2 linked regions of the Pirellula sp. SH-Sr6A genome follow. The protein of the gene in region 1 binds, or shares a complex with, the protein of each later gene. Links are inferred from orthologs where the notes say so. Each region holds a gene or a part of one and is shown in the gene's direction. Other genes may lie near its edges. The genes, in order: VN12_RS20040 and mnmG.

Region 1 (15,461 bases):
TGAACCGATTGGGAGGAATCGAGCTCGCCAAAGCCTACACGTGTATCAAGGCGATCAGCAAAAAGAAGGAAGAATTGATCGCTGCCAACGCCGAGAAGTTTCTGGCGGGATGCCTGGAGAAAGGTCTAACCCGGAAGGAAGCCGAAGACTTCTGGAACATGATTCTTAAGTTCGCGGGGTACGGCTTCAACAAGAGTCATTCGACAGCTTACGCGCTCGTCGCATACCAAACAGCCTACTTAAAGACCCACTACAAAGTGGAGTTCATGGCCGCCTTGTTGACGGGTGATATTCCCAACCGGAACTTCAAACGAAAAGATGGTCTGGTCGAGCATATCGAAGATTGCCAACGGATGGGAATCGCTGTGGAGGCCCCCAGTGTCAATACATGCTCTGCCGACTTCAGCGTCGCCGATGGCAAGATTCACTTTGGCCTTTCGGCGATCAAAGGTTGCGGTAGTTCCGCTGCCGATGCAATTGCCACCGAAAGGAAAAAGAACGGGCCTTTCAAAAACATCTTTGAGTTTTGCGAACGTGTCGACGCAGCAGCTTGCGGCAAATCCACGATCGAATCATTGATCAAAGCCGGTGCCATGGATTGTTTCGGTGCAAAGCGGGCGCAGGTAATGGCTGTGATCGAGAAAGCTCTGCAGGGAGGAGCCGCGAAGCTGAAGGACAAGAAGAGCGGACAGATGAGTCTCTTCGACGATGTTTCGGCGGTCGCCGAAGAGGTCAAGGTGGTATTGCCAGATGTTCCGGAGTTTCCGGAACGTGAGAAACTGGCGATGGAAAAAGAAGTGCTCGGGTATTACTTGACCGCCCATCCCCTTTCCGAATATGCGACAACCCTGCAAGCATTTTGTTCGCATACTTCCTCGACGATCAAGAATGCGAAGCATCGTGACGAAGTGTTGATGGGAGGGATGATTTCCTCTATCAAGATGGCGTTTATCAAGAATCCGAAACCGGGGCAGTCAGCCAAGTACGCCAATTTCGACTTGGAAGATATGGATGGTTACGTTCGTGGAATATGCTGGCCAAGCGACTTTGAGCAGTTCGGCGAATTGATCCAGCACGATGCGGTTGTTTTGGCGCGGGGAACCGTCGACAAGCGAGGGGAAGGGGACGAAGTAAATTTCATCGTCAATGAACTTATTCCGATCGCTGAAGCGGACACCAAGTTCACAACCGGGATACACATTCTGTTCGATCAATCACGACACGACCCTGAATTGATGACGAAGATTCGCGAGATCCTGCGCGGGTATCCAGGCCAACGCGATGTGATGTTCGCGTTGCGATTGCACTCTGGTGAAACAGTACACATCAAAGCGACGAAACATCGGGTTGCCATCGATTCCGAATTGCGAACACGATTGGACGATTTGTTGGGACCCCCGAGCCATAAACTGCTAGCGACCAAGCCGAAGATGAAGAGCGGTGGTAGCCAAAACCAGTTCCGTCGATCTGCGACGTGAGGATTCGCGCATGGTTCTTGCGTCGTTGAAAAAGCCGTTTCTCATCTCCCTGATCGTTTCCATCGTGTTGGCCGCGTGTATCGGGATCGTTATTGTCTTGATCGGTCGATTTAGTCCTTTCGAGGCCCGGATCCTGTTCTCGACTTTGGTCATCGCTGGAGGGAGCTTGGGAGGGCTAGCATGCAGTCCTGGGTTGCGTAGAGAACTGTTCTCGGGGCGAGATCTCTTTGTCGAGTCGGTAGCGATCCTAGGCGTCGGGTTGTCGCTCCTCGCTACCTTGTTCAGTCTGGTACTCATATGGTCGGACCGGTTCGTTATCGGCTTTTGGCAAACGAACATGGTACTGGTGGTTTCTGCAATCGCCTGTGGCCACATCGTTCTACTCTCGCTCGCGAGATTAGCGAGTCGAGTTCAGTGGTTGCAGTTCGTCGCCAGAGGTGGCATTATCGCACTGGCAATTCTCATTTCGATGATGATCCTCGCTCCTGCATCGTTTTTCTTGGAGGCCCAAGTTCTCGCGGTGCTATCGATCTTCGTGACGGCCATGACAACGACAATTCCTGTGATGCACAAACTTCATCCTGCGGAAGTTGACGTGGACGTTTCGACGAGGTCCCTAGATCGTTCGGCACTTTCAGAGAGTCTCCAGCAATTGGATGCTGAAATCGACCGTGTGAAAGCTCGCCTCGCAGAATTGGAAGCGAAGCGAGCGAAGATCATTCGGGGCTAGCGAGCTGTCGTTTTTATCGTCCAGAAAAGCCCGCTTGGATCCAACTCGGAATCAATTTCCATCCATCCGGAAACTGAAGATTCGATTCCCCTGCTGCGACTTCATCGTAGCTCTTCGAACCATCTGCTTGAATGCCTTTACCGCATGTGGCAAAAGGTACCCAGCCGTGCGAATGCTTCTTGGTGCTGACCGGGGTCGGGTGATCTGGCATGACGAGAATGCGGTAGTCGCCGATCTTTTCCAACGCATCGAGAACGGGTCCGACGACGTGATGATCGATCGCTTCGAGGGCTTTGATCTTTTCATCGACTCGCCCCTCATGGCTCGCTTCATCGGTGGCTTCGACGTGGACGCAGACGATATCGTGCGTTTTTAAAGCTTCGATAGCAGCCTGTCCTTTTCCAGCATAGTTGGTATCGAGGTACCCAGTTGCGCCGACGACGTCGATTCGATCCCAACCGATCAAGGCAGCTAGACCTCGAAGCAGGTCGACGGCGGTGATCATGGCACCGCGGCATCCGTGAAGAGATTCAAAGGAGGGAAGTTGTGGAGTCTTTCCCAGTCCCCAGAGCCAGAGGTTGGTCGCTGGACGTTTGCCAGCAGCCACTCGTTTTTGATTGACCGGATGATCTTGGAAAACCGCTTGGCTTTCTTCCATCAGGCGACAGAGAAGTTCGCATCCGGGTCCCTTGGGGAAGTCGCTTTCGATCGATTCATCGGTCAGGTCGTGCGGGGCGGTCGTGCGCGTGTCCGACGAGAATGGAACATCGGAGGGAGACTGGCCTCGGTAGATCAAGAGATTCCTGTAACTGACACCTGGGACGAATTCCAACTGGGCGTTCCCCAGCTTCTCTTGAGCTGTCCGGAGCATCTCCGCCGCTTCTTCGCTCGAAATGTGATCCGCGGTGAAGTCGACCATAATCTGATCTTGGACGGTTACCAAATTGCATCGGATCGCCCAATCGTAGGGCCCGAGTTGGATCCCCTGCGCGGCGGCTTCGATTGGAGCCCGCCCGGTAAAGAACTCGTGCGGGTTATAGCCAAAGAGCGTCATATTTGCGACTTCGCTGCCAGGCGTGAAGACGCGCGGCACGTTGTCCGAACGTCCCACGACGCCTTGTTGTGCGATGCGGTCCATGTTGGGGATCTTCGCGGCTTGAAGCGGTGTCTTTCCGCCGATCGACTCGACAGGGAAATCCGCGCAGCCGTCCGGAATGATGATAACCCATTTCATAGTCGTGTCGTTTCTGATTGGAGGTGAAAAGGTCCTGTTCGCGTCATGCTTTATCCCCTTCGGAAACACGAAGATAAACGGCTTCGTCGCGCACGGAGGCTAAATTACGGATTTCGGTGTTGGCCGCCATGGCAGCCGATTCGGTCGCTTGGTGGGTCATGATCACGAGTGGGACAGTCAAAGGCGAACCCTCGCGTCCATCCCGCGACTCATCCGACGAAGAACCCGTTGTTTGCTCGGGCTCGGGCTCGTGCTGGATGATCGATGCGATCGATACTTGGTGTTTACCAAGGATGCCTGTGATTTGAGATAGAACACCAGGTTCGTCGGCGACGTGAAACCGCATGTAATAGCGGCCCTTGGAATGCTCGTAAGGTAGAATTTCGATTTTCGATTCCCGGTCGGACCAAAGTTCCAATCGCCGGAACGTAATATCGGTACGACCGGCTGCGGTATCGATCATATCGGCGACCACCGCGCTCGCGGTCGGCATCTGTCCTGCCCCTTTGCCGTGGAAAAACATATCTCCAACCGCGTCGCCGACGACCAAAATTGCATTGTAGGCCCCTCGAACTTCCGCGAGCGGACGTCCTTTTCGGATCAGCGTCGGTGAGACATGAAGTTCGAGCTGACCGGTTTCTTCGTGCAGGTGAGCCGTGGCAATCAGTTTGATTCGATATCCGAGTTCGGATGCATATCGCAAATCGGCAAGCTGAAATGCTTCCAAGCCACGGCGATGGATCTCTCTCCATTTCACGCGAACACCGAATGCGAGGTGGGCGAGAATAGCAAGCTTCTGCGCGGCATCGCTTCCATCGACATCCATCGTCGGATCTGCTTCCGCGTACCCGAGTTCCTGAGCGTGGCGAACCGCGTCGGCGTAGTCTTCCCCCTGCTCCTCCATCTGTGTGATGATGTAGTTGCTCGTACCATTGAGAATCCCGCGGAGCGAGCGGATTTGATTGGCAGAAAAGCATTGCGAAATGTTCGCAATGATCGGGATTCCCCCCCCCACGCTCGCCTCAAACGCGATGGTCCGACCCAACGCTCGAGCTCGATCGAAGAGTTCCTCTCCGTGTTCGGCAAGGAGCGCTTTGTTTGCGGTGACTACATCTTTTCCTGCATCGAGCAACTGCAACATGATCGTGCGAGCCGGCTCGATGCCCCCGACCAAGTGCGCGACAACTTCGATATTCGGATCTTGGAGGACGGAGTTCAAGTCATCCGTCAAAACCCCTTTGGGCAGTTGGATAGATCGATTCTTCTTCAGGTCCCGAACGGTCGCCTTTTCAAGCCAAAGAACGCGGCCCGCGTGGCGAGCCAAACGGTCCCCATGATCGAGCAGGAGTTTTGCCACCCCGGTGCCGACAGTTCCCATGCCGACAATGGCAACCCTTGTTTTCTCCATGAAAGAGCGTCATCCTCTGTTGGTGATCATCCGAAAAGGCACAATAGTAAACCAAGATCACGATCTCGCAAAGTTACCGTTCCGCAAACCGGGATGCCCAGGGCATGCAATTCGATACCGAAACGACCATCTGCGCCATCGCCACAGGCGAGGCGCCTGCCCTCCGAGGAGCGATTCGGATCACCGGTCCGGATACGCTGGCCATGCTCCGAACTCTTGGCCCGCTTCCTGAAAAAATCCCGTTTGCCCAACGAGTCGGGATGGACATCGACCTCGGAGAGCTCGGGCCGCTCCCCGTCTCGGTTTTTTGTTGGCCGGACTCCAGAAGTTACACCGGTCAGCCTTCCGCCGAATTGCACACGCTCGGTGCACCGGTCTTGTTGAGCGAACTACAACGAAAACTGATTTTGTCCGGGGTGAAACTCGCGCAACCAGGAGAGTTCACGCTCCGAGCGTTTCTGGCAGGAAGGCTGGACTTGACGCAATGCGAAGCGGTGCTCGGTGTCATCCACGCACACGACCAACGAAGTCTTGCGGTGGCACTGAACCAATTAGCGGGAGGGTTGGCCGCACCTTTGGCTGACACTCGTCGCGATTTGATCCATTTGTTGGCGGACATCGAAGCTGGATTGGATTTTGTCGACGAGGACATCCAGTTCATTTCACCCGAGCAGATCGAGTCGAGGTTGCTCGATGCCCTATCGAGTGTAGAAGGGATCCTCTCCCAAATGGACTCTCGCTCCGGACAAAAACACGAGTGGCAGATCGCTCTCACCGGTCCTCCCAACGCGGGCAAGAGCTCGCTTCTCAATGCCATTGCAGGCACCGAGGTCGCGATGGTTAGCCCGACACCTGGCACCACGCGTGATTACCTTCGTTACCGTGTCCAACAGTCCGATGTCGCGTTCGATCTGCTCGATACCGCTGGCATGGAAGAGTGGCAGGAGGACTCACCGCGCGGCCTCGCACAGGCATTTACTCGATCGCAGATCGAGCAAGCGGACTTGCTTCTTTACTGTTCTCCACACGATGAGTTGTCAGAACCAATCCCTGCCCCGGTGTTGAGTTCGTCCAAACCGATTTGGCTCATCGAAACAAAATGCGATGTATCTCGCCCTCACGGTGGGACACGCGATCGAAACGTCGAACGCATCGAGGCGCGATACGAAGTCAGTTCGAAGACAGGGGACGGTGTCGCGGAGCTTGGCCATGCCCTCTTGCATTGGGTACAGCAACAAAAAGCGGAACAGGCCGACGCGGTTCCGATGACGGTGGAGCGATGCCAAGGCGCTTTGTTAAACGCAAAGGGTGCGATCGCAGCCGCCCTCGATGCTGTCCGAGGTCGATGTGGCGATGAAATCATCGCTGCCGAAATTCGGATAGCGTTAGACGAAATTGGTTTGGTAGCAGGCACGGTCTACACCGAAGACGTGTTGGACGCGCTCTTCAGTCGGTTTTGTATCGGCAAGTAGCTACCCAAGCCAATTGGTGAATCAGTCATCGCGGATTTCTTCGAACTGCGGGAGATCGCCCTCGGCCTCCTCGTCTCCCGAGGTCGAGTCTTGGATCAGTCCCCATTGTTGCAATCGACGAATCATACGAGCGCGAGAAATGGATAGGAGTTTCGACGCCGCGGTGCGATTTCCTTTGCAATGCTCGAGCGCCTCCATGATAAGCTGCTTCTCAACTTGCTCGAGGACTTCATCGAGCGCAATGGGTTCGAGAGAAGGAGGCCGTTCAAAGTGGCTGGGGCTCGTACGGATTGCGATCGGAAGGTGGGATACGCCGATCTCGCCTCCCTCGGATTGTTGAATCGAAGATTCGAGGACGCTGGCCAACTCCTCGTAGCTCCCTGGCCAGGGATAGGCTAGCAACGCATCTTTTGCTGGAGAAGCGATCGTGAGGTGCCGAGAGATTTTCTCGGAGCGAATGCGAAGCCCTTGCTCCGCCAACTGCTGCCTTGCTTGAAACCAGCTTGCAATGATGGAATCCAAGTCTTCCAACCTTTCGCGAAGCGAGGGGAGCTCGATGCGGAGCGGTGAAAGACGTAACCAAAGGCGCAACCATAACGAGTTCGTGCCACGCGATTCGTGAAGCGGCTTACGGCAGCTCGCAAAGGTAACGAGCTCCGGTCTCGAGGCGAGATAGCGATCCAAGGCGAGCAGGAGTTCTTCTGGAAGTTCATCGAGTCTCGATAAAAAGAGACTGGCTCGGGACCCAAAGGAACGAATGACTTCATCCACCGCTTCGAGGACGCTTTCCAAAAGCGATCCATCCATAAGATGGCAGTCAACCCGGATGGTCGATCCGGGTTGATAAAGCAGATTCTTTCGCGAGGCACGCGTGCGGGCGAGCATGGCAATGAGGGCGTCCCGCTCTTCACAAACATCACCGATCAAGATGGTCGAGGTCTCGGATGCGCATGCCATTTCCCATTGCTGTCGCAGTAGTACGGCTCGTAGCGACTGTCCCGCGATTAACCATGGCCAAGGTAGTGACGATTCTCCATCGGTCGATTTTGGCAAAGGGCATTCGCGGCTGCCCGATTGCAATCGTCGATAAATATCGAGCAATCGTTCCGGCAGCCGAAGCACCAACAACGTACCTGTTGGCCCCGGTACGCCCATCCCGTCGCTATGCGGCTCCAGTGGTACAATCACTTTCGCCGTCGCGTCGTCCCATGACGAAACGTGAAGAGAACTCCGATCCCAAAGGGTGGGGGGAGCGAGCTGGGCGATCCAATCGGCGAGACGGTCGGTGGCGCCGTCTGGCTCGGTATCCGGTTGACCTTCGAGAGGTCGAGAATGAAAACGGCAGTTGAGACCAATCAAGTCCAAGGGAACGGAATCGGGCCCGCGAATTGATGCGATCCAAGCCAACATCGCTTCATTCGCGTAAACGAGAATGTCTTGCTCGTCTAGCACATACATCGGAATGTCCGAGCTACCGATCAGTCTGGCAATCTGCCGCTTCGCAATCGATTTATTCGGATCATCCGAGGACATACGAGGGAGCCTTGTCGTGAGGAGGTATCATGCGGGGCGTGGCAACAGAACTTGTACGGGGTCTTTTGGGATTCTATCGAGCAGCGTTCGATCCTGCCTGAGCATTGACTCCAATTCCCCGAGATCTATTTCTTCTGGGCGATCGATCCAGCCTAAGCTGTTTGCCAAAAACCCTAGTATCAAGCGATTGGAATAACCCTCGTCTCGAAGGGTGCAAAGCCGGGTGTCACCATGCCGTTTCGCGAGCCGCCTACCGTCTGGTCCAACGACGAGTGGCGCGTGAAACCAGCGAGGAGGGGCCCATCCCATCGAGCCGTAGAGAGCCAGCTGCCGATAGGTGCTGCTGACCAAGTCCGCTCCGCGCACCACTTGGTTGATTCCCATGTCATGATCGTCAACGACTACCGCGAGTTGATAGGCAGGTGGACCGTAGTTTCGAGCGACGACAAAGTCGCCCAGGGATTGGATCGGTGCAAGACTTTGTTTTCCAAGGAAATCATCCCACCACGTCATTCGAAGTGTCTCGCGATCGATTTCGGTCGCACCGCTCGGAAGGGCCGCGATCGAAGAGAACCGAAATCGCCATGCGTACTTGAGACCTTGTGCGTCGAGTCTTTCTGCATCGCATGCGGTGCGATACGAACAAGTGCCCGGGTAAACAGGCCCATCGACGGGATGGGGCATTAAAGTGGAGCTTCCCTCCCCTGGCGTCGGTTCGTGGGGGGCGCTCGCCGATTGTTCGATTTCGCTACGGGTGCACGTGCAAGGATAGATCACTTCCTTTTCGCGAAGCGTTTCCAAAATCGTTTGGTAGCGAGCCAATCGCTCGGACTGTAGCACGTATCCTCGTTCGCGAAGAGACTTTCCCCAAAAGATCTCCCTCGCTTGGTCTGACTGCCCGGACACTGCGGTCGCATCGACCTCTTCCATGCGGTCCCATGTTAGCCCGAGCCATCGAAGATCTTCGAGCAACAGTGACTCGGCACCAGCCTTGGTGCGCGGAGTATCCAAATCTTCGACTCGCAAGTAAAGTTTGCCTTGATTGCATCGCGTCAGCATCCAAGCCACGAGATAGGTTCGAGCGTTACCCAGATGTTGGGCGCCCGTCGGAGAGGGTGCCAGCCGACCGATGGTTGGAGGATTCGGAGCCATGGGATTATTCGCAGTCACTCATGATCATAAATCGTTCCATGGTGAAACGTGCGAACCGCTATTTCGGCCTCCGGTTAAGGTGATAGAGATGCCGGGCAGTCTGCGCTGAAACGCGTCGATAATCGATTCCGCCGCTGCCCCTTCGGGTAAGGCCAAAGCGACGCTTGGCCCCCAGCTGCTTTGCGCAGCGCCCCGGTATCCCAATCCTTTTGCCGTTTCGATGATGCGTTGGATCGATTGAGATCGATAAACACCTCCCTGCACCTTCTCAAACACTTTCCCAGCTAACTGCCCATATTGGCCAATATGGTGGTCCCACCTTGTCCAATCGTTCGACTCGAGGGCGGGCACCAGATGTTCTTCGATCAGAGAAAGCATGGCTCCCCGGCCCGCATTGGGGTGCTGCGAGCAGACTTGAAACATTTCCTTTTCAGCATCGCCGGATTCCCCTTCGGTGTTCCTGTCTCGCAACAAGAGAACGGGCCAGTTGGGGAAAGGGAGAAGACGAACGCTTCTCGAGGGCAGGCCGTAATCGAGGATAACGCCACCGGCCAGGTAACCTGCCAAACCGATGTACGAACGAAGACCTCGCCCGCTCAGGCGTGCCAATTCCTCGATAGACAGCCGGCAACCCATGGGGTCTCCCGATGCGGCAGCCATCAAGGCGTGGATCACCATACAACTCCACTGCGTTCCGGAACCCAGACCTTGATGCGGGCGCTGGGTGGTGGCAAGCCATAGGCTGCGAACAGGCAGGTGCGATCTGCTTGGATGGATTGCAAGCCAGCGACGGCACAACTCCAAAACGCGGCCTTGCCACTCGTTTGGTGCAACGACTTGTAATTCGTCGATGTGACACTCTGCGATTTCGAACCGAAGGGTGGAGTAAGGATCGGTTACCATCCAGCCGATTCCGCCGTAACAGCTGTTTGTGCCAGGATGGATCTCCACGAGTCCCAAGTGCAGTCTGGACCCGGCTCGAATTTCATATCGGTTCGAGGGGGCATCGGCCGAGTTGGTGGCGGGGGACAAGCTGGTCATGCGGTGGTTGATGGAAGATCCGCGCGTCAAGTTTCCACTTCGGCCGCTGCGAGGACCAAAGAGTCGTCGGCGTTGCCCGACCAAGTCGGAAGATTGCATTGAGTGGCGATCCAGCCGGGGTGAACGACTCGGCCGTTCGTTTTGGGCGATCCGAGCAATCGCCAGCGAATGGGGGATGGGGTATCGGGAATGGAGACTGCTTCCCCCTCCGATTGTTCGAGCAGGGGTTTGATTCCGAAGGCCTGTTGCAAGCACTTTTTAGAGTCTCGCAGGACATCGCGCGCGGCGGCGCCGATTTGCGCATCGCTGTATTGGTCGAGGGACTCTTGGATCAAATCGATCAGTCTCGCCTCTCGTTGGAGCGTGCTGAGCAGCGTCAGCGCTTCACTTCGTGTGGATTTCGGGGCGATCGGCGCGGGCTTTTTCGGAGTCGCAAGGGGTCGTTCCGGCTCCATCGTTGGCTTCGATCCCGATGGGGTTTGCCCCCGATCGGGCTGGGCCGGGGCGGGCAAAAGAAGTTTTTGTACCGCAGCCGCTCGCTCCTTGTTCAGGAGAACGGCGAAGAAAGCGCGGAATGCGAGCAGGATTCGCATGAGACTCGCTCAAGAGGAAAAAGGGTGGACGAACGCGAAATCGAGCGAGTGAGTATACCGCAAGCCTTTTCCGTCGGGCAGCCGTTTCGATGCTGCACTGGTGGCATGTCCTGCGGTATACTTCCCGTGCGATATGGCGCAGCGAGGACGATTCAAAGGATATGAGGAAACCAGCCAAACCGAACGGGTCATCGAAGATGGGCGAGGAGCAAAGGCTTTCGAACGCTGCGCGGCCGTCGACTCCCGCTGCTACATCCTTGTCGACATCGCAGCGGATCGCCATGCAAAAGCAGTTGGGGGAGGTGTTGTACCGGGACCCACATGTGTGGCGCGATCGATCGGAACGTCAGAAGTGGATCGCAGATCGAATCTTATCACGATCCAAAGTGATGAAGACTCGAAATTTTCATGCCGTTTCTCGCAGCGATCTCGAGTCGATGGCTTGGTTGTATGACGAGTCGTTCTTGGGGGGGATCGCGTTGCCTTTGGCGGAATCGTATGGTCTTTCCTTTCGATTGAGTTCGCGAATGACTCGGGCGGGTGGAAAGACGACGCGGACGACCTTTCCGCCCACGGCGGGCAAACCGGGGCGTACTCATTACGAAATCGCCTTGTCGACGTCCCTCTTGTTTCAATCTTTTCGTGCTCCGGGCGATACGATTCGGGTTTGCGGGTTCGAATGCCAAGACCGTCTCACCGCCATGCAACGGGTGGTCGAGCACGAGTTGATCCATCTTTGTGAGATGCTGGTTTGGATCCAAAGCGACTGCGCTGCCGGACGTTTCCAGTCGATTGCGAAGAGTTTGTTTGCTCACACGGAGCATCGGCATGAGTTGATTACCCAGCAGGAGCGAGCGGCCAAGGAATTCAATATTCGTCCCGGCACGCGCGTTGCGTTTCGACATGAAGGAAAAACCTTGGTCGGCCTGGTCAATAGGATTACTCGTCGAGCCACTATTCTGGTAGAAGATAGTCGCGGGCAGCGCTTTAGCGATGGTCGCCGCTACGTGAAGTACTACGTTCCCATCCAACAACTCCGCCCAATCGCTTGATCAACGCATGAGACATTTAACGGACATCGATTCGAAACCCCAAGCGGAGGCTTTTGTCGCTTATCTGCTCACCAAAGGAATATCGACCCACGTCGAGACCGAATCCCCGCGACCGGGAACGAGCGATCCCAGTTGGTCCATATGGATCCGAGAGGAAGACCGGATTCCCGAGGCGGATCGAGAGCTGCAATACTTTCTCGCGGACCCGAATCACGAGCGGTATCGCAGTGCGATAGTCGAGGCGAGGGCGATTGTTCAGAAGGAACGCGACTTACAAAAGCAACGCGAGAAAAACGTTCAAAAGGTCAAATACACGCGCCCGGCCGGTGTGGGAGGCAAGATGCCGCCTTTGACATTGGCTTTGATCATCCTGTGCGTTGTGTTGGGGTTGGTCACGGAGTTCGGGTACGTGAGCGATGGGAACCGACTCGGTGCGATAGCGATGAAGGAACTGAAGTTCGTCGATTACGCGAAATACGTCGAGACGCGCGATCCCGCCTACTCGCTGAAACAAGGGGAAATCTGGCGCGTCATCACTCCAGCTTTCTTGCACGGCGGAACACTGCACTTGCTGCTAAACATGATCTCGCTCGCATCCTTGGGGCGATTGACCGAACGTGTCGAAGGGATCGGAAAGTATTCGATCATTCTTCTTCTGTCCGCGATCGGCGCGCACTTGCTGCAGGGGTTGATGCCTACCCAGTTCTGGGGGACACCCAATTTCGTGGGCATCTCAGGAGTCGTTCTGGGGCTTTTCGGTTATTTGGCGGTGAAGTCTCAGTTGCGGCCCGATTGCGGTTTCTACTTTCCTCCCGATGGTTACGTGCTTACGGGGATGCTTTTGTTGGCAGGCTTCTTGAGTCAAGGCGGTTTAGGAATGGCGAATATGGCGCACCTAGGTGGGTTGGCGACCGGCGCACTTCTTGGACTTTTTTGGAGCCGCTAAACTCCGCCAGGACCGTTAAAGTCCCACCCCCTTTTGGTAATTTATTCCATTCACTCCTGGTCCTGACCCCTACAAATGACTTAAATTAAACGGTCCGCCCCGCCCTAGGTCTGGGGCCGCCCGGGACTTGAGTCGACTTGTTAAGGTTCGTGGAATGAGGAATGTATCGATGGTAAGGATTTTAGCAGTTCTCGCGTGCGCATTTGTCGCTTGGACGAATCCTTGGAACTCGCTAGGGAACGCCCACGCCATGGCGTCCCTGTGTCCCTTCTGCACCGCCGCAGGTCAGACGCTTCGGCAAGAAATGGAATCGATGGACGTTGTGGCCATCGCGACTCTCGTCCCCGATGGCCGCGATGACATCGATGGGCTTGCGAAGTTCAAGCTGGAGGCGATCCTCAAAGGGGACGCGCTCGTCAAGGTGGGGCAGGAATTTCAAGCCACCTATTTCGGACCTGGCAAATCGACAAAGCGTTTCCTCATGCAGGGTGTCGACCCTCGCGAACTGGTTTGGTCCTCTCCCGTCCCCCTGACTGACGAAGGGGAGAAATACGTCTCGAAGCTTTTAAAACTCCCCCAGGATCCCGTCGAGCGATTGGCGTTCTTTCAAGAATATTTCGAGCATCCCGATGCTTTGCTTTCTCGCGATTGCTATGACGAGTTTGCACTGACTCCCTATGAAGAGGTGATCAAGCTCAAAAGCAAGATGGATCGCCCCAAGCTCATCGGGTGGGTGCAAGATCCCGCAATGGCTCCCGATCGCAAACGGCTCTACTACACGATGCTAGGTGTGTGTGGAACCAACGAAGACACCGTGTGGATGGAGAAGATGATCACGAGTACCAAGCCCGAGGATCGCGCCGGTTTGGATTCGTTGATCGCCGCTTACTTGACACTCAAAGGGGAAGCTGGCCTTCCCTTGATCGTCGATTCCTTTTTGAAAAACCCTGAGTCTCAGTACGTTGATATTTTTGCTGCGGTAATGGCATTGCGATTCCACTCCACCGAGGGGAAAGTGTTGACGAAGCCTGCCGTTGCCAAGGCGATGTGCCATTTGCTCGAACGACCCGATTTGGCCGACTTGGTCATTCCCGATCTAGCACGTATGGAGGACTGGTCCCAATTGGATCGTTTGACCCAGCTCTTCAAAGATGCCAAGGAAGACAATGCGTGGATTCGGATGCCGATCGTGAACTACACGAGAGCTTGCCCGCTCCCCGAGGCCAAAGAGCGACTTAAAGAGATGGAGCAGATCGATCCGGCAGCCGTGAAGCGATCGAAGACGTTCTTCCCTATTCCTATTCCGGGCTCGAATGCTCCCAAAAAGGACGAGTCGAGCCAGATCCGTTGGGCTCCGAAGAGCATTCTCGCGGATGCGTCCAGTGGGGCTGATGAAGAAAGGGTGTTCCGAGCAGGCTTCGCGGCTCGCATGCAGTCGCGCGTCGCTACGGTGGCAGGAGAATCGATCGTTTTCAACGATTTCGATACTACTCTATCGAATCCACATTCCATTCACTTGAACCACTGGCGAGCGCTCGGCGTAGTATCGCTCGCAACATTGACAACCGGTACGTTTATGTGGTTGGTTGCTACCCGAAACGGCTAGGCATCGACAGGTGTTTTGGCATCGACCCTAGTCCCTCGACAAATTAGGTTCTCTTGCTTTTCCGAGAGACTCATCGCGTATGTTGAAACCTGAATCGCAAAACGAGGCATTCTTTCAAGGGGTTGCTGAAGACCTACCTGAGGAGTTCTCCTACAAGGCGCTGAGCCGAGCGGCTATCTTGTCGGTGTTCTTTGGCCTCTTTGGTCTTCTCGCTTGGTTCTCCCCGCTGTTGACGGTTTTGCCATTCCTGGCGACCCTCTTCGCGTGCTTAGCTTTCTATAATCTCAACAGATTTCCGGCCGAGCTAACTGGGAAGCTTTGGGCTGCCATCGGCGGTGTCCTAGGTATTGCCTTGTTGATCGGGGCTCCTGCCAAACACTCTTACATTTATTTGACCGAGGTTCCGGACGGATACGAACGCATTTCGTTCGCTGCCTTAAAAAGTCCTATGGGGGCTCCCGATGTGCCAACGCTGGAAGCATTGAAGCTCAACGGGAAGAAGATCTTCTTAAAGGGGTACATCCACCCCACCTCGTTGGCCAGTATGAGCTCCAAGTCGTTTGTCCTGGTCCCCGATTGGGCGACTTGCTGCTTCGGTACACAACCGCCATTGACACACATGATTGAAGTCCGATTGGTGAACGAGAAGTTTGCGACTCGATCGTACCGGCAGCATTCTCTCGCGGGGACTTTCGAGGTAATGCCACAAATCAAAGAGATCGATGGCTTGACGGGCGTCTATTACGTCCTCGAAGCAGAGCATTTTCAGTAGCAGGGTGCGGAGCAGGATTCCGTGGAGGAGGGGGCTTGGGAATCCAACGATGGACCGTCCCTTTATCTTTCGCATCTACCTTTCATGCATCCGGCGTCGTGGGTACAACCGTACAACGCCTCGACCGTTGGTTTCATCCGCCGGTCTTCTCTTCGCGGTTGATGGAACTCCACTATGTTTTGGATCGCGCTCAAGATGCTTTTTCACGACCGAGCCAAATACTTAGGCTTGGTCATTGGCGTCGCGTTTTCCACGCTTCTTATCAATCAGCAGTTGGGGATTTTCTTGGGGCTCCTGGCACGTGCAGCCGCCGTCATTGTCGACGTGCCCGAAGCCAACATCTGGGTGATGGATCCTGGGGTAAAGAATCTAGACACGGTGTTTCCTCTCCGAGATACCGAACTTGGACGCGTTCGAGGGGTACCAGGCGTGGAGTGGGCAGTA
Region 2 (15,528 bases), 4.5 Mb from region 1 along the record:
CGACACGTTACCCAAGCATCCGATCACCACAGGAGTGAAGCCTTTCGAAACCCGAGATGAATGGTACTTCCACATGCGATTCCCCGAGGGCATGAAGGGAGTCACACCGATCCTTTCCGCCGTTGCTCCCGAGCACACCATGTCGAGGCCCGATGGTCCTCACAGCGGAAATCCAGACGTCCGCAAAGAGGTCGCGATGAAAGTGCCGCAGCATGTCGCGTGGGCTACAGAGCGTCCCGATGGCGGTCGTTCGTTCGGGTTCACCGGCGGACATTTCCACTGGAATTGGGGCCGCACCGAACAGACCAAACTGGTTGCCAACGCCATTCTCTGGACGGCAAAAGCAAAGATCCCTGATGAGGGGGCGGTGGTTGCACCGAAGTCGGTGGAGCAACTCAAAGAGAATCAGGACGAGACGGTTCCGGGAGGCTTCGATCCGAAAAAGATCGCGGAATCATTTCGATTGACGTCCGCACCGGTTGCTGGATCCGACAAGGCTTCGGTCGCAAAGCTTCTCTTCTCAACGGATACCTTGACCAGCAAAACACCTGGACATCGCGTCGATGCAGCGGTCGACATTCGAGGCGTCAAAAAGCTTTATTTGATCGTGTCATCGGGACGCGATGGAATGGCATGCGACTGGTCGAACTGGGTGGAACCGAAGTTGGCCGGTCCTTCTGGCGAAAAGTCATTGCTCGACCTGAATTGGTTTACGGGGTCGGCAGAATGGGGAGAGCCGCGCAAGAATGCGAACGCGGAAGGAGGGGCAATGCAGGTCGGGGGCCGAATCGTTTCCGGCATCGGAACGCACGCGTTCAGCGTGATCGGATTCGATCTTCCTGCTGGTTACGAGACCTTCAAAGCGGGTTGCGCGCTCGACGACGGGGGCGTTTCGCAGCAGAACGGGCAGACAACTTCGGTGCGGTTTCATGTTGCAGCGGAAGGGGTTCCCGATGGAATCAATGATTGGGGCAGGAACGGATCGGTGCAGGCTGTGGATCGAACGCCCGACAAAGCCGTCGCGGGGTTACAAGTAGCCGATGGGCTCCAAGCATCCTTGGCTGCATCGGAGCCCATGCTAAAGAGCCTCACGAATATTGACATCGACCATCGCGGACGAATTTGGGTTTGCGAAGTGGTGAATTATCGCCGCCACCAAAACGATCGACCGGAAGGAGATCGAATTCTTATTTTGGAAGACACCGATCACGACGGTGTCGTGGATACGACCAAGGTCTTTTATCAGGGACGCGATATCGACTCCGCCCTCGGATTGTGTGTCCTCGGTAATCGAATCCTCGTGAGTGCGGCACCTTACGTACTGGAGTTCATCGATGAAAACGGAGATGACGTGCCCGATCGAAAGTCTCAGATCTTGACCAAAACGGGGCAACCCCAGCACGATCACTCGGTGCACTCCTTTGTTTTTGGGCCCGACGGGAAGCTCTATTTCAATTTTGGGAACACCGGTCAACAACTTTGCGATTCCGCGGGAAACCCGATCTTGGATCGATGGGGAAGGAAGATTAACGACTCCGGTACCCCCTATCGCCAAGGGATGGTATTCCGATGCAATGAAGATTTGAGCGACATGGAAGTTCTCGGGCATAACTTTCGAAATAACTACGAAGTTGCCGTCGACTCGTTCGGTTCGCTGTGGCAATCGGATAACGACGACGATGGAAACCGTGCGACGCGGATCAATTTCGTGATGGAGTTTGGCAATTACGGCTATGTGGACGAGGCCACGGGTGCCGGCTGGCAGGCAGAGCGAACCAACTGGGAGTCAGAGATCCCACAACGGCATTGGCACCTCAACGATCCCGGCGTGGTTCCGACCATGTTGATCACCGGGGCGGGATCGCCAACCGGGATAACCGTATACGAGGGCTCGCTGCTTCCTGAACGCTATCGCAATCAGGTCATTCACACCGATGCGGGGCCGAATGTGGTGAGAGCTTATGTCGCTCAAAAAGAAGGGGCGGGTTACTCGGCTACGATTGAGGACATCATTGTCGGCGAGTTCGATCGATGGTTTCGGCCTGCGGACGTATCGGTCGCGCCCGACGGATCACTCTTCGTATCCGATTGGTATGACCCAGGAGTAGGCGGACACAATATGGAGGACATGGAGCGAGGAAGATTGTTCCGTGTAGCTCCTCCGAAGACACCTTACCGAGTTCCTACCTATGACTTTCGCACGGCCGAGGGAGCCATCGAGGCGTTGAAGAGTCCCAACAATTCGGCTAGGTATATGGCCTTCAAAGCCTTGACCGGCATGGCACAGCAAGCCGTCCCATCGTTGCAATCGATGGCAAAGGATCCCAACCCTCGCTATCGCGCTCGTGCACTTTGGATTCTGGCTCGCATCCAGTCTCCCAAGCAGATTGTCGATCAAGCGGCGAGTGACACCGATCCGAATGTGAGGATCACCGGTATTCGTATCGCTAGACAGCATCGCTTGCCAACGAACGAATTCGTTCCAACTTTGTTGGACGATTCCGATACAGCGGTTCTTCGCGAACTATGTGTTGCATTGCGCGAAGACAAATCGAAAGAGGGACCCAGCTACTGGTCAAAATTGGCGGCTCGATTCGATGGCAAGGACCGATGGTATTTAGAGGCCTTGGGGATCGCTGCGATGGATCGATGGGACGAGTGCATCGATGCTTGGTTGGCCACCAAACCGGATATGGCCTCCGCATCGTCTCGTGGTATCGTGTGGCGGGCGCGCGGTAGCAAAGGAGCAGGACTGCAAATTGCAGCCCTGCAATCACCGAGCCTTCCCGATTCACAAATCTCGCCGATGCTCCGCACTCTGGACTTCCAAGAGAAAAGCGCTCGCGAAAAGGGCATCGAATCTCTTTTGAACGCGATGAAAGCTTCGCCGGCGAGCGAACGAACCGATTCACTGGTTGTCGAGGGTCTTTTGCGAACCGATCGCGTTGCGAACGATCTGGATCCTCTCCTTCTCGCGAGTGTCGCACGGTATGTCGAACGGATGGGGGATGATCCTGCTCAATTGCGGGTTTTGCGGAAGGTACGAGTCCCGCGTTTAGACGCGTTGATTCTGGAACGAGCGGCCGCTTGGGGGGCCACTTCCCAGGGATTGCAAGCGCTCGAAATTTACGCGACGGATGCCAAGAATCGCCAGTCCCTATTGAATCGGCTTGCTTCCGACAAGCCGACCGAACTGGATTTGTCGATTGCCCGAATCGTTTCCTTGGGAACAAAGCGTGAATGGCTGGAACTGCAACGATCGCTCTTGGAGTCCGATACCGCGACCAAAGGAGTGAAGGCGGAGGCGGCCATCGCATTGGCTCGTAACAAGAGCACGCAACCCTTTATCTTAGAGCTGGCGAAAAAGCAGGCCATTCCGTCGGAAGCACTGGGATTGGTTGCGAGCACCCTGAGAAGCTCGAGCGAAGCGTCGATACGAGAGGAAGCTCAAAAGCTATTTCCCAAGGCCGAAGGGTCCCAGAAAGAATTACCTTCGATCGACCAATTGGTGAAGCGAAGAGGAAATGCGGATCGAGGAAAAGGGATCTACTTTGGTGCAGCGACCTGTTCACAATGCCATATCGTTGGAAACGATGGGAAGAATGTCGGCCCGAACTTGAGTGAGATTGGGAGCAAACTTTCGAAGGACGCGATGTACTTGTCCATTTTGGCCCCCAGCGCGGGGATAAGTCACGCGTACGAAGCCTACGCCCTCCGGACGGACGAGGATGAAGTGATCACGGGGTTGCTCGTATCGGAAACCGCGCAATCGATCACCCTGAAGGACGCAAAGGGGATCGAGCACACGGTCGCGCGGCCTAATGTTGATGAATTCAAGAAGCAAGACAAGTCGCTCATGCCCGAAAACCTTCATGAACTGGTTTCGGATCAAGGACTCGTGGATCTCGTCGAGTACCTCACGACGCTGCAAAAGGCAAAGTGAGCCTGAGTATGGCGAAAGATCGCCGTGCGCTAGGTTAGGGCTCGTAAGCTAGCGAACTGGCTCGTAAGCCAGCGCACGAGCGATGAAAACGAACGAAGCACCGTGTGGGGTGTTATTCCTGGATGCAGTAAAGGTGTCCAGCGCTGCGAAGCAGCAAACGTTTGCCGATGAAAACCGGGGACGCGTCGATTTCTTCGCCGAGTTCGTTGGTCGCCAAGATCTCAGGTTCCGCGCCTGCTTTCATCACCACCGTCGTACCGTTTCGTCCGGTCACATAGAGTTTGTCCGCCGCGGCACCGATCGAGGAATAGATCGTATCGAGGCCATTGATCCGGCTACGGGCGAACACAGGCATTCCAGTCGAGGCGTCCAACGAGGTCAAGATGTTTTTGTTTTCCGAGAGAAAGTAGACTTGGCCCTTATAGAGCGTGGCCGACGGGACGTAGGGAGTGTTCTGGTGGTAGGTCCACTTCACGAAGTCCTTGCTTTGGGAAACATCACCCTTTGCGTCCAGCGAAATTGCGTAGCATGCAGCGCCCCGGAAGCCGGTGGTCGCAATGACCTTTCCTTCGTGGATAAACGGGGTGGGGATCGGATTTTCTGTTTGTCCGCCGCATTCCCAGATCAAGCTTCCATCTCGGAGGTTGTAGCTTCGGACCGTTCTCCCGTTCATGATGACTTGCTCGACGCCGCGGTGTTCCACCACGATGGGGGTGCACCAGTTTGTTCGTTCCGCACGCGCCGTTTTCCATTTCAAGTCGCCGGACTTTGGATCGAGTGCAGCGATGAACGAGTCTGCTTCGTGGTCCCAGGGAACGATAAGGTAGTCTTTATAGAGAGCTGCGGATGCCCCTTCACCGAATTCATTGCGAGTGACTTGTTCACCCAGATCGGCGTTCCAGATCACTTTTCCTTGCAGATCGAGGCAAAAAATCCCTCGCGAACCGAAGAATATGTACAAGTGCTTTCCGTCGGTCACAGGTGATGCGGATGCGAAGTTGTTGGTGCCGTGCCCACCTTCATGAGGCAGTTCTTCGGTCACGGTTGTTTGCCAAAGCTTCTTTCCGGATTCGAGGTCGTAGGAAGAGACCAAGAATTGATAAACATTGTTCGGACGAGGTTTGGATAGCCGTCCTCCTCCTGGAAGGGCGGAGCCGCGGTTGTTGGGTCGAGATTCGGTATTTGCCGTCTCAGGATCGTAAACCCCGGCGGTTGCAACTCGAGGGCGGGGAGGTCCGGGGCGATCAGCACCCCCGGGTGGATTCGATGGTTGGGCGGGTTTGCCGTCGTTGGCACGGGGTGGAAGCTGTTTGGGTGGTTCAACCGTTTGGAATTCCAGATCGCGTTCCACAAAAGGGCGTGATGTTTGAATCACTTCTGTTTTGTCGGTTCTGATCGCAGTGAGAATGAAGATTTGATTCCCCCAAACGATAGGGGTCGAGCTCCCCATGCCATCGAGGGGGGTTTTCCAAGCGATGTTCTTGTCACGCCCCCAGGACGTAGGAGGTGTGGCATCGAGGGATGCACCATTTCCGAGCGGTCCGCGCCAATTGGGCCAATCTCGCTCTTCCCCGATCGAGCTTGGCGAGAAAGGGGTCATGACCAGGTAGGCGAGGCTCGAAAGGAGGGCGACTCGGACTTTTGACCGAAGTTTTGTGTTCATGAATGTTTCCTGCATGAGCTGTTCCTCGTCAAATCAGGGAAGTGGAGGTACGATACGGATTCAGAAGTCTATGAAAACCCAGGAATGTTGAAAAAGTTCTACCGAGAGTTGGGATGAATCGTTACGAATACGATGTAATCGTTGTGGGTGCAGGGCATGCCGGAACCGAGGCAGCTGCGGCGGCTGCACGCCTCGGAGCACGCGTGGTTCTGCTGACGGGGAATTTGGACACCGTCGGGCAAATGAGTTGCAACCCTGCCATCGGCGGTGTGGCTAAAGGACAGATTGTACGGGAGATCGATGCCCTCGGGGGATTGATGGGATCCGCCATCGATAAGACCGGCATCCAGTTCCGATTGCTGAACAGTCGCAAGGGTCCGGCGATGCACTCCCCGCGCGCGCAGGCTGACAAGAAAGCCTACCAGTTCGAAATCAAACGGGTGATTGAGGAGACGTCCGGTCTGGATTTGCGACAGGAACTGGTCGAAGAGCTTCTGACAGAAGATTCAGCCTCGGGTACAAACGGCAACCGACGTATCTTGGGTGTCCGAGTTCGAGGAGACGCTTTCTATTATGCTCGGTCGGTCGTTCTCACCACCGGGACATTTTTACAAGCCATAATGCACACAGGAGAAGCGAAGACTCCCGGAGGCCGAGCCGGTGAAGGAACGACGTCGGGTATCAGTCATACCCTCGCATCGCTTGGTTTCCGGATCGAGCGATTCAAAACGGGAACGCCCGCTCGATTGAACAGCCGCACCATCGACTACTCCAAGACGGAGATTCAACCAGGCGATGAATCCCCCCAACCCTTTTCGTATCTGACAGAAAGCCTCCCTGAACCCCAGGTCCCATGCTGGATTACTTACACCAACCATGAAGTGCATGAGCTCATCCGAGCTAATCTCCATCGAGCGCCGATGTATTCGGGGCAGATCCAGTCAACGGGCCCGCGCTACTGTCCCTCCATCGAAGACAAAGTAGTGCGATTCGCCGATCGAGACCGCCACCAATTATTCCTAGAGCCCGAAGGCAGGAATACGTGCGAAGTCTACGTGAACGGCATCTCAACGTCGCTACCCCGAGATGTTCAAGACAAAATGTTGCGCATGATTCCAGGCTTGGAGAAAGCTCAGATCATGCGATATGGATACGCGGTGGAGTACGACTTTTGCCCACCGGATCAGCTCAATCCTTGGCTAGAAACCAAGGCGGTCGAAGGTCTTTTCTTCGCGGGTCAGCTCAACGGAACGACGGGATACGAAGAAGCGGCCGCACAAGGGTTGATCGCTGGGGCCAGCGCGGCTCTTCGCACGCAGGGAAAGGACGGATTCACCATCACTCGAGATGCCGCCTATATGGGTGTATTGGTAGATGATTTGGTGACCTGCGGTGTCGATGAGCCTTATCGCATGTTCACGAGCCGCGCGGAATATCGGATGATGCTTCGGCAAGACAACGCAGATCGAAGACTGACGGAGTTGGGGTACCAGATCGGTTTGGTCGACGAAATGCGCTACACCGTTTATCAGAAAAAGCTCGCGGACATTCAGCGTGCGAATGAAGCTGTGCGCAGCCTCCGGATCGGAGACGTTCCTGGCGATAAGTACTTGCGACGTCCCGAGGTGACTTGGTCCGACATGGTCGAGCAGTTTCCAGAAACCCTGGGGGACTTCTCGAAAGAAATTGCCGAGCAAGTCGAGAATGACATCAAGTACTCCGGATACATCGCTCGCCAGCAAGTGCAGGTCGAACGTCAAAACCGGATGGCGGATAAAGCGATCCCCGTGGACTTCAACTACGAAGCAATAATCAGCTTGAGAGCGGAAGCGAGACAAAAGCTATGTCGGATTCGCCCGATCAACCTCGACCAGGCGAGTCGGATCAGCGGAATCACCCCCGCGGATATCAGTTTGGTGTTGGCTTACATTGAAAACCCCAAACTCCGCGGGCGTGCGAATAGCAACGCGGAATCTTTTCCGACGGACGCTTGAGTATTGCATCATGAATCCGAAGGAATCGACTGGGGACTCATCGCACGGCAAACATGCAATCGTCATCGGCGCTGGGATTGCCGGTTTGACCGCGGCGAGGAAATTGCATCGTGCAGGTTGGCGCGTGAGTATCCTCGAAGCTCGCGATAGGATTGGCGGCCGAATCCAAACCGATGCGATAGACGGATTCCTTCTAGACCATGGCTTCCAAGTCTACTTGACCGCTTACGAAACAGCCGGACAGGAGTTGGACCTGTCGAGTTTAAGATTGCGATGTTTACCCGCTGGAGCATGGATTCAGCTGGGAGGCAAGCGGTATCGTGTCGGCGATCCACTTCGTTGCTCGATGGGGGCGATCGTACGGGATTGCATCTCCACCGCGTTGGCGCCGATCGGTGGACTGCGGGACAAACTGCAGATGCTCCGGTACAGAAGCTTGATGCAAAACCAGTCGAATCTCGACATCAGCCATGACGCGAGGGTCCCAGCGAGGGATCGGTTGCGCCAATTGGGCTTCTCCGATCGAATCATCCATAGCTTTTTCAAACCTTTCTTCGGCGGGATATTCTTGGAGCCCGAATTGGCGGTTTCGTCCGATAGGATGGACTTCGTATTCAGGACATTTTCATTGGGATTTGCTGCATTACCGCAACAGGGAATGGGTGCCATTCCTGAGTCGATCGCGCAAGACCTCCCCTCCGGTTCCCTGCACACGAACACGACGGTGCAGCATGTTGAAAAGGGACGCGTCACACTTTGCGATGGTACGAAGCTAGAGGGGGATGCTGTTCTCGTTGCAGTAGAGCAACCCGCTGCCGATCGACTGCTCGGGCTACAATCCTCGTGCCACTTCCCTCCCCGTTCGACATGCACCCTTTACTATGCGGTCGAGAGACCTCCGTTGCACGATTCCATGTTGCTGCTCAACGGCGACGGCGTTGGTCCTGTGAATCATTTGTCCTTTGTAAGTTTCGCGCAGCCATCCTATGCACCGAAAGGCCTGTCGCTGGTCAGTGTGAACACGATCGGCAACGCGGAAGAATTCGACATGCCGCTGGAAACATCGGTACGAGAACAACTCACCGATTGGTTTGGATCGTCGGTGGCGACGTGGCGGCATCTCCGAACCTACCGTATCCCCTACGCGCTGCCGAATCAGACCCGCGAAGCGATAGATGAGACTCCGGATCCGCTCGTCTCGGATGGGATTTATCGATGTGGAGATTACTGCGTAAGCGGTAGCATCGAAGGTGCTGTGCAAAGCGGTCTGCGAGCGGCAACCAAGATACTTGCCCTCTAACTATTTGCTATGCAACCACTACCGATCGATTCCTATCTGCATGAGATCCTCGACGCCGTGCGCGGCCATCCAATCGTCGTGGTCGAAGCTCCTCCGGGTTCGGGGAAAACGACGCGAGTTGCGCCATCGCTTCTCGAGATGATTTCTCAATCGGGAACTAGTGGGCGGATCTATCTGCTGCAACCGCGTCGATTGGCAGCCCGTTCGGTTGCCGAACGAATCGCGCAAGAGAGTGCGTCTACGATCGGTGAGAGGATTGGGTATCAAGTTCGATTCGATCACCAAATCAGCCGCAATACCCAACTGATTGTGGCAACCGAAGGGATACTCCTGAGGCGTCTTCAATCCGATCCTGCGTTGGAAGACGTCTCCATAGTTCTGCTCGATGAGTTTCACGAACGTTCACTCGATGCCGATCTACTACTAGGAATGCTTCGTCGCGTCCAAGATACAGTGCGGGAGGATCTGCGGATCGTCATCATGTCTGCTACCTTGGACATCGATCTCATCCGAGAATCGCTGGGCGAGATTCCGATCATTCGAATTGAGAGCAGGACCTTTCCGGTTCGGAATCTTTACAAGCCGATGAACCCAAGGGACCGTATGGTCGATCATCTAGTTCGGGTTGTCAGCGACTCCGTCCAGCAGTACGAAGGTGATATCCTCGCTTTCCTGCCGGGAGCTGGCGAAATACATCGCGCCGCCGAGGAACTGAACAGGACCTCTGTGGCGCGCGATTGTGATGTGCTGCCCCTCTACGGTGCGATGACGCTGGAAGAGCAGTCTCGCGTCGTGCAAACCGGGCCTCGCCGCAAAGTGGTGCTCGCGACCAACATTGCTGAAACATCGCTCACCATCGAAGGGGTTCGGGTCGTAGTCGACAGCGGGCAAGCCCGAGTGATGCGATTCACTCCGGATGTAGGCTTGGACCGTCTTTGTTTGGAGAGCATCAGTCAAGCGTCGGCGACGCAACGAGCCGGTCGCGCAGGTCGCGTCGCTCCGGGGACGTGTATCCGTCTGTGGTCGGAAGCGGCCGACCGCGCTAAAGCTGCGCATTTGGAACCAGAGATTCGCCGGTTAGACCTCTGTTCGGCCGCGTTGCAATTGTACGCATGGGGTGAGGGGGAGTCGGAGGACTTTCCGTGGCTCGAAAAGCCCAGGGAGGATGCTTGGGCTGCGGCCAAAAAGCTATTGGAATGTCTTGGAGCGATATCTCATGGCAAAATCACGCCCATCGGAATCCAGATGTCCCAACTGCCGATCCATCCACGATTGGCGAGGATGGTGCTCGATGCGGCTGAGCGAGGTTGTTTGTCACGCAGCGCGTTGCTCGCTGCGATGCTCGCGGAACGCGATCCTTTCGATCGCCGCGAGCAGCGGGACCGGTCGCCTTCGATTCACACCAAACATACGTCCAAGTGGTTCAGCGACTGTATGGAGCGATTGCTGATTCTAGAAAGTGCTCTCCATCGGCAGCCATTTGAATCACCTTTTGGCGAGCTCAACTTTAGCGCACTGAGAACGATCGCCAGCGCAGCCGAACAGATCTCGACGCAAACAAGATCTCTCCTGGAAAGAGATCGAGCGCATGACTGCGATCAAAACACTGCACCCGAGGCGATTCTGCAGTCACTCTTGGCGGGCTTCCCCGATCGTTTGGCTCGCCGCAGGCAAGCGGGTAAAAGCAACGGATTGATGGTAGGGGGAAAGGGTGTATCACTGCATCCGCAGAGCGGGGTCTTAGAACCCGAGTTTTTCCTGTGCATTGAAATGGATGGTGGGAAGGGAAGCGACGCGATCGTTCGACAGGCGAGCGGCGTCGAGGTCGACTGGATTCTGGACAAACTGGTGACATCCGAAGAGTGCTTCTTTCACCCAAGCCAGAAACAGGTCGTTGCACGCAAGCAGACGCGTTGGTTGGATTTGGTCCTGCAAGAAACGCCGACTGCCATTTCTGATAACGCGAAAGCCAAAGCGATCTTGATGCAAGGGGTACGTCAGTATTGGGATCAGGCCTACCCGAAGGATGACGAGAGTCTTTGCGGATTCATTGAACGCGTACGATGTCTGCGGGAGTGGATGCCTGAGTTGGAATTACCTGAGATCGGGTTGCCTCTACTCGAGGAGGTAGCGGAAGAGCTTTGCGATGGTAGAAGATCGCTGTCGGAAATCCGGAATGCGCCTTGGCTGGACTGGCTGCGTGCCAAACTCACACCCGAGCAATTGCAGGCGATCGAGAGAGAGGCGCCAGCGCGAATCCAAGTTCCCAGTGGGAGCCAAATCAAGATCGAGTACGAACAGGGCAAGCCGCCGGTGTTGGCAGTGAAAATTCAGGAGGTCTTTTCCTGGCGAGCAACACCCCGCATCGCGAGAGGAAGAGTGCCGCTATTGCTACATCTACTCTCCCCTGCGATGCGTCCCCAACAGATCACCGATGACCTCGCTTCGTTTTGGGCAAATGGTTACCCCGAAGTCAAGAAGGAGCTTAAACGTCGATACCCGAAACACTCGTGGCCTGATGATCCGGCTAACGCAGAGCCTGGCAGGAAATAGTCTTCAGACAGGCCCTGGTCTGATCCCCACTTTTGGCATTTTGGCTAACGGTTTGCTGGGATATCAAACGTTGCGGACTGGGCTTCTTGGACCATCGCAATGGGAGCTGGCTCCGATCGACCGAAGGCTTGTTTGCCAGGTGCCGAGTGGATCTGGATTGGAACCGATTCCGTGGTTTGCGTTGTGTCGGTATCGATCATTGGATCCTCCAACGATTCCAGTTCGTCGACGACGAAGTCTCCGGGACGACCACCACCCCCGAGCGCCTGATAGGCTTTGATAACCGCTCCGAGTTGCTTCTGCTTTGTATTGATCAATACCAATCGCGTTTCCATCATGTCCCGCTGAGCCAGCAGGACTTCGATGTATTCCCCCCGTGCATTCTGGAAGAGTTTGGTTGCATTGTCGACCGACGATTCCAACGACTGCAGTTGCTGGGTCTTGACCTCGAGGCTTCGCGTATAGTTCTCGACCAAGGAGAGTTGATTAATGACTTCGATGTGGGCATTGAGAACGGTCTGTTGGTACTCGTAGACCGCTTGCAACTGGCGAGCGTTCGCATTGAGATAGTCTGCTTTGATCGCGGAGCGGTTGATGAGAGGGGCGACAAGTCCACCGGCTGCGTTGTAGATCAGCGATTCGGGACTTGAGAAGAGATACTTGGTGTTGAACGCTTCGTAACCCACACCCGCCGATAGGATGAGTGAGGGGAAGAATTGAGCGCGGGCAACGCGGACATCGAGCCCCGAGGCAGCGACTTCCCTTTCTGCCTGACGGATATCCGATCGGTTGAGCAGTTGCTGAGATGGAAATCCGACTCCGATCGCAGGCAGGTAGAGGGAAAGGAATTCAACACTGGGGCGATCGATCTTTTGCGGGAACCGACCAGCCAAGTAATTGATTCTATTCTCCGTCTCCGTGATCTCCTGTTGGATGATCAGCTTCTCGCTTTGATTCTTTTGCACTTCCGCCTGAAAGCGTTGGACGGCAAGCTCTGTACCTCGCGCCGCATCCTTCAGGGCTTTGGCGGTATCCAAGCTTTGTTGTTGGATGGCGATCGTTCGATCGAGTGTTTCGAGTCGATTGTCGAGAGCGAGCAATTCGTAGTAGTTTTCGGCAACTTCCGCCACGACGCGAGTGACCACATAGTTTCGCCCGGCTTGCGTTCCCAGGAATCGCAGGGCCTGAGCATCGCGGGCATTGCGCAGCCTGCGCCAGATGTCGATCTCCCAAGTAACATCGGCGGCAATCAAGAAATTGGGGAGAGGCTCGGGAAAACCTTTCCCAGGGGCTGCTTGGAGCTGGTCCTCCACAGCACCGTCGCGTGTGAAGCGGCTTGATTTCTCGATGCCAGCGGAGGTTCCGATCGAAGCAAAGGGGAACAGCAGGCCTCGCCTGGCTCGATATTCATTGTTGGCGATGCGGATGTCCTGAGCGAGAATCTTAAGCTCTTGGTTGCCCGCGAGCGAATCGGCGATCAATTGATGCAGGGTGGGGTCATTGAAAAATTCCCGCCAACCCAAGCATGCGGAGTTTTGATCGCTCACCATTCCTTGAGCTGGATCGTTATTGCGGTCGAAGGTCTGTGGCAGGGGACGCATCGATTCGGGCCGGCAGATTTCGGGAATCTTGCACCCGGGAATCAATGTCGTTCCCGCAATCAATGCAGCGAAGGCGTTTCGCTTAATTCGTCCGTTCCAAGATTTCGAATAACGGCTCATCATGTTCATCCTTGATTAACTTCCGCCCCTCCGCCATCTTAGCGAAGAGGTAATAAAGTCCCGGAATCACAAGGACTCCGATGACCGTACCTAAAAGCATTCCCCCCACCGCGGTGGTACCGATGGTTCGGTTTCCAATTGCACCCGGGCCGGTCGCCCTCACCAGAGGTACCAACCCTGCGATGAATGCGAACGACGTCATCAAGATAGGGCGAAAGCGAAGTTTCCCCCCTTCGATGGCGGCGTCCTTGATAGGAACTCCTTCTCGGTTTCGCTGGATCGCAAACTCGATAATCAAGATTGCATTCTTACCTAGCAAACCTACCAACATCACCAATCCAATTTGGCAATAGACATCATTCGCCAGTCCCATCGCTTGCAAAAACAAGAACGAGCCGAAGATCCCAACAGGTAGGGAAACAATGACCGCCAATGGGAGGATAAAGCTCTCGTATTGCCCCACCAAAACCATGTACACGAAGACCACAACGATGATAAATATGTACACCGCTGTGTTTCCGCTCTTGGCTTCATCGTAGGACAAGCCTTGCCAGTCGATTGCGTAACCGCGAGGAAGGGTTTCCGCCGCGACTTCTCGAATGGCAGCAATAGCTTGCCCGCTACTGTAGCCGGCCGCCGGAGAACCTTGAATCGGTGCCGACGGATAAAGGTTGTATCGACTGATTTCATTGAGGCCTTGCTTCTTTTTCAGTCGCATAAAGGCCGAGTAGGGAACCATTTCCCCTTGGTCGTTCTTCACAAACATGTTTGCGAAGTCTTCGGGGTAGCGTCGAAACTCTGGCGCCGCTTGCACATACACCTTGTAGAATTGGCCGAAGCGAACGAATCCTTGCTCCCACGTGCTGCCGATCACGATCGACAGGTTATTCATTGCCTCCCCGATCGATACCCCTTTTTGCATCGCGATATCATTGTCGATGATGATCTCGTACTGGGGATAGTTTCCTGCGAAGAAGGTAAAGAGACCTTTTAATTCCTTTCTCTTCGCGAGGGCCGCCATGAATTTGTCGGTGACCCCCCCGAGAGCTTCATAGTCTCCCGAATTCGTCTTATCGAGCAGATTCAAGGCAAATCCCCCCGCTGCACCAAACCCTGGAACGGCCGGTGGTTCGAAGAACTCCAATTTGATATTAGAAATCTCTCGTCCTTTTTCCTCCAAAGCCTCAATGATCTGTTTCGAAGTTCTCTTTCGGTCCGCCCACGACTTCAAGTTGATAATACACGTACCCGCGTTCGATCCACGACCTTCCGTGAGCACTTCATAGCCTGCAAGCGAGGAGACCGACGAGATTTCATCCAACTCTTCGCAGATTGCTTGTAGTTCCCTCGCTTTGGAATTGGTGTACTCCAAGGTCGAGCCGGGAGGCGTTTGGATCACCCCATAAATGATGCCTTGATCCTCCAGCGGGATGAACCCGGATGGAAGAACATGATTCACCATATAAATACCTATGGAAAAGGCGGTGATCACCAGCATGGTCAAGGTCCGAAACGTGACGATTCTCCGGAGAATCGCAGCATAGGCATTGGTGATGCCTTCGATGATCTGATTGATTCCCGCGATGAAGATGGCCATCGGACCGAGAGCAATTTTCTCAGCGGGGCGTCCGCGTGACATAACAGATCGAATCGTCAACATCATCCAGATTGTGGTCGCGATCCCAATCAATTGGATTCGGATAGGTGTGAGCATAAACATGTCATGCGTCGCATGGATGATCGACTCCAGACTAAGGAATCGGACCATGCCGTAACCACATGCCGCACTCAAGAGCAGGATCCAGATCCAGCGGGCGACGAATCCAGCTGTTCCACCTATACCGCCCAGGAGCTTATCCATGTAGACGAAGAATCGAGGGATAAGTCCCTTGGGGGCATCCCCATGTCCATGCGGCTTGAGAATGATTGCGCACAACACAGGCGTCAGCGTCAACGCTACGACCCCCGAGAGCACGATCGACATCGCCATGGTCAAACCGAACTGCCGATAGAAGACTCCGACCGGGCCTGTCATGAAGGTGACTGGAATAAAAACGGCGGTCATGACCAACGTGATCGCAATAATGGCGCCGCTGATTTCATGAACAACCTCTTTAGTGGCAGCGTAGGGAGAAAGATGCTTCTCATGCATCTTTGCGTGGACCGCCTCGACGACCACGATCGCATCATCCACCACGACCCCGATCGCTAGCACCAAGGCGAAGAGCGTGATGAGATTAATGGACATCCCGAACATCAGCAGAAAGAAGAAGGTACCGATCAAGGAGACGGGAACCGCAAGGGTAGGAATCAGCGTGCTTCGGAAGTCACCTAAGAAGAGGAACACTACCAGC

The links.
Region 2: the proteins of VN12_RS20040 (region 1) and mnmG are in contact, whole or in part, in a solved structure (PDB 9HIP), measured with the Escherichia coli proteins. The link is inferred for Pirellula sp. SH-Sr6A from one-to-one orthologs.

What each region holds. Positions count from the first base shown.
Region 1 is NZ_CP011272.1:5,131,951-5,147,411, reverse strand. Bases 4,212-7,138 are described here. They hold VN12_RS20040 (tRNA modification GTPase), read left to right. Parts: upstream 4,212-4,954; coding sequence 4,955-6,322; downstream 6,323-7,138. Other genes in these bases: VN12_RS20035 (helix-turn-helix domain-containing protein), read right to left, coding at 6,344-7,138; VN12_RS20045 (homoserine dehydrogenase), read right to left, coding at 4,212-4,850. Outside these bases: dnaE (DNA polymerase III subunit alpha), read left to right, coding at 1-1,478; VN12_RS20055 (hypothetical protein), read left to right, coding at 1,489-2,208; VN12_RS20050 (cofactor-independent phosphoglycerate mutase), read right to left, coding at 2,222-3,442; more of VN12_RS20045, read right to left, coding at 3,486-4,211; more of VN12_RS20035, read right to left, coding at 7,139-7,855; tRNA glutamyl-Q(34) synthetase GluQRS, read right to left, coding at 7,883-9,007; VN12_RS20025 (hypothetical protein), read right to left, coding at 9,032-10,147; VN12_RS20020 (DUF2760 domain-containing protein), read right to left, coding at 10,075-10,641; VN12_RS20015 (hypothetical protein), read left to right, coding at 10,923-11,693; VN12_RS20010 (rhomboid family intramembrane serine protease), read left to right, coding at 11,701-12,639; VN12_RS20005 (hypothetical protein), read left to right, coding at 12,809-14,245; VN12_RS20000 (DUF3299 domain-containing protein), read left to right, coding at 14,325-15,017; VN12_RS19995 (ABC transporter permease), read left to right, coding at 15,192-15,461. UniProt on the Escherichia coli protein: Exhibits a very high intrinsic GTPase hydrolysis rate. Involved in the addition of a carboxymethylaminomethyl (cmnm) group at the wobble position (U34) of certain tRNAs, forming tRNA-cmnm(5)s(2)U34.
Region 2 is NZ_CP011272.1:637,062-652,589, forward strand. What follows is about bases 5,166-8,159. They hold mnmG (tRNA uridine-5-carboxymethylaminomethyl(34) synthesis enzyme MnmG), read left to right. Parts: upstream 5,166-5,719; coding sequence 5,720-7,600; downstream 7,601-8,159. Other genes in these bases: VN12_RS02335 (PQQ-binding-like beta-propeller repeat protein), read right to left, coding at 5,166-5,606; VN12_RS02345 (NAD(P)/FAD-dependent oxidoreductase), read left to right, coding at 7,611-8,159. Outside these bases: VN12_RS02330 (PVC-type heme-binding CxxCH protein), read left to right, coding at 1-3,943; more of VN12_RS02335, read right to left, coding at 4,056-5,165; more of VN12_RS02345, read left to right, coding at 8,160-8,900; ATP-dependent helicase HrpB, read left to right, coding at 8,910-11,453; VN12_RS02355 (TolC family protein), read right to left, coding at 11,498-13,177; VN12_RS02360 (efflux RND transporter permease subunit), read right to left, coding at 13,137-15,528. UniProt on the Escherichia coli protein: NAD-binding protein involved in the addition of a carboxymethylaminomethyl (cmnm) group at the wobble position (U34) of certain tRNAs, forming tRNA-cmnm(5)s(2)U34.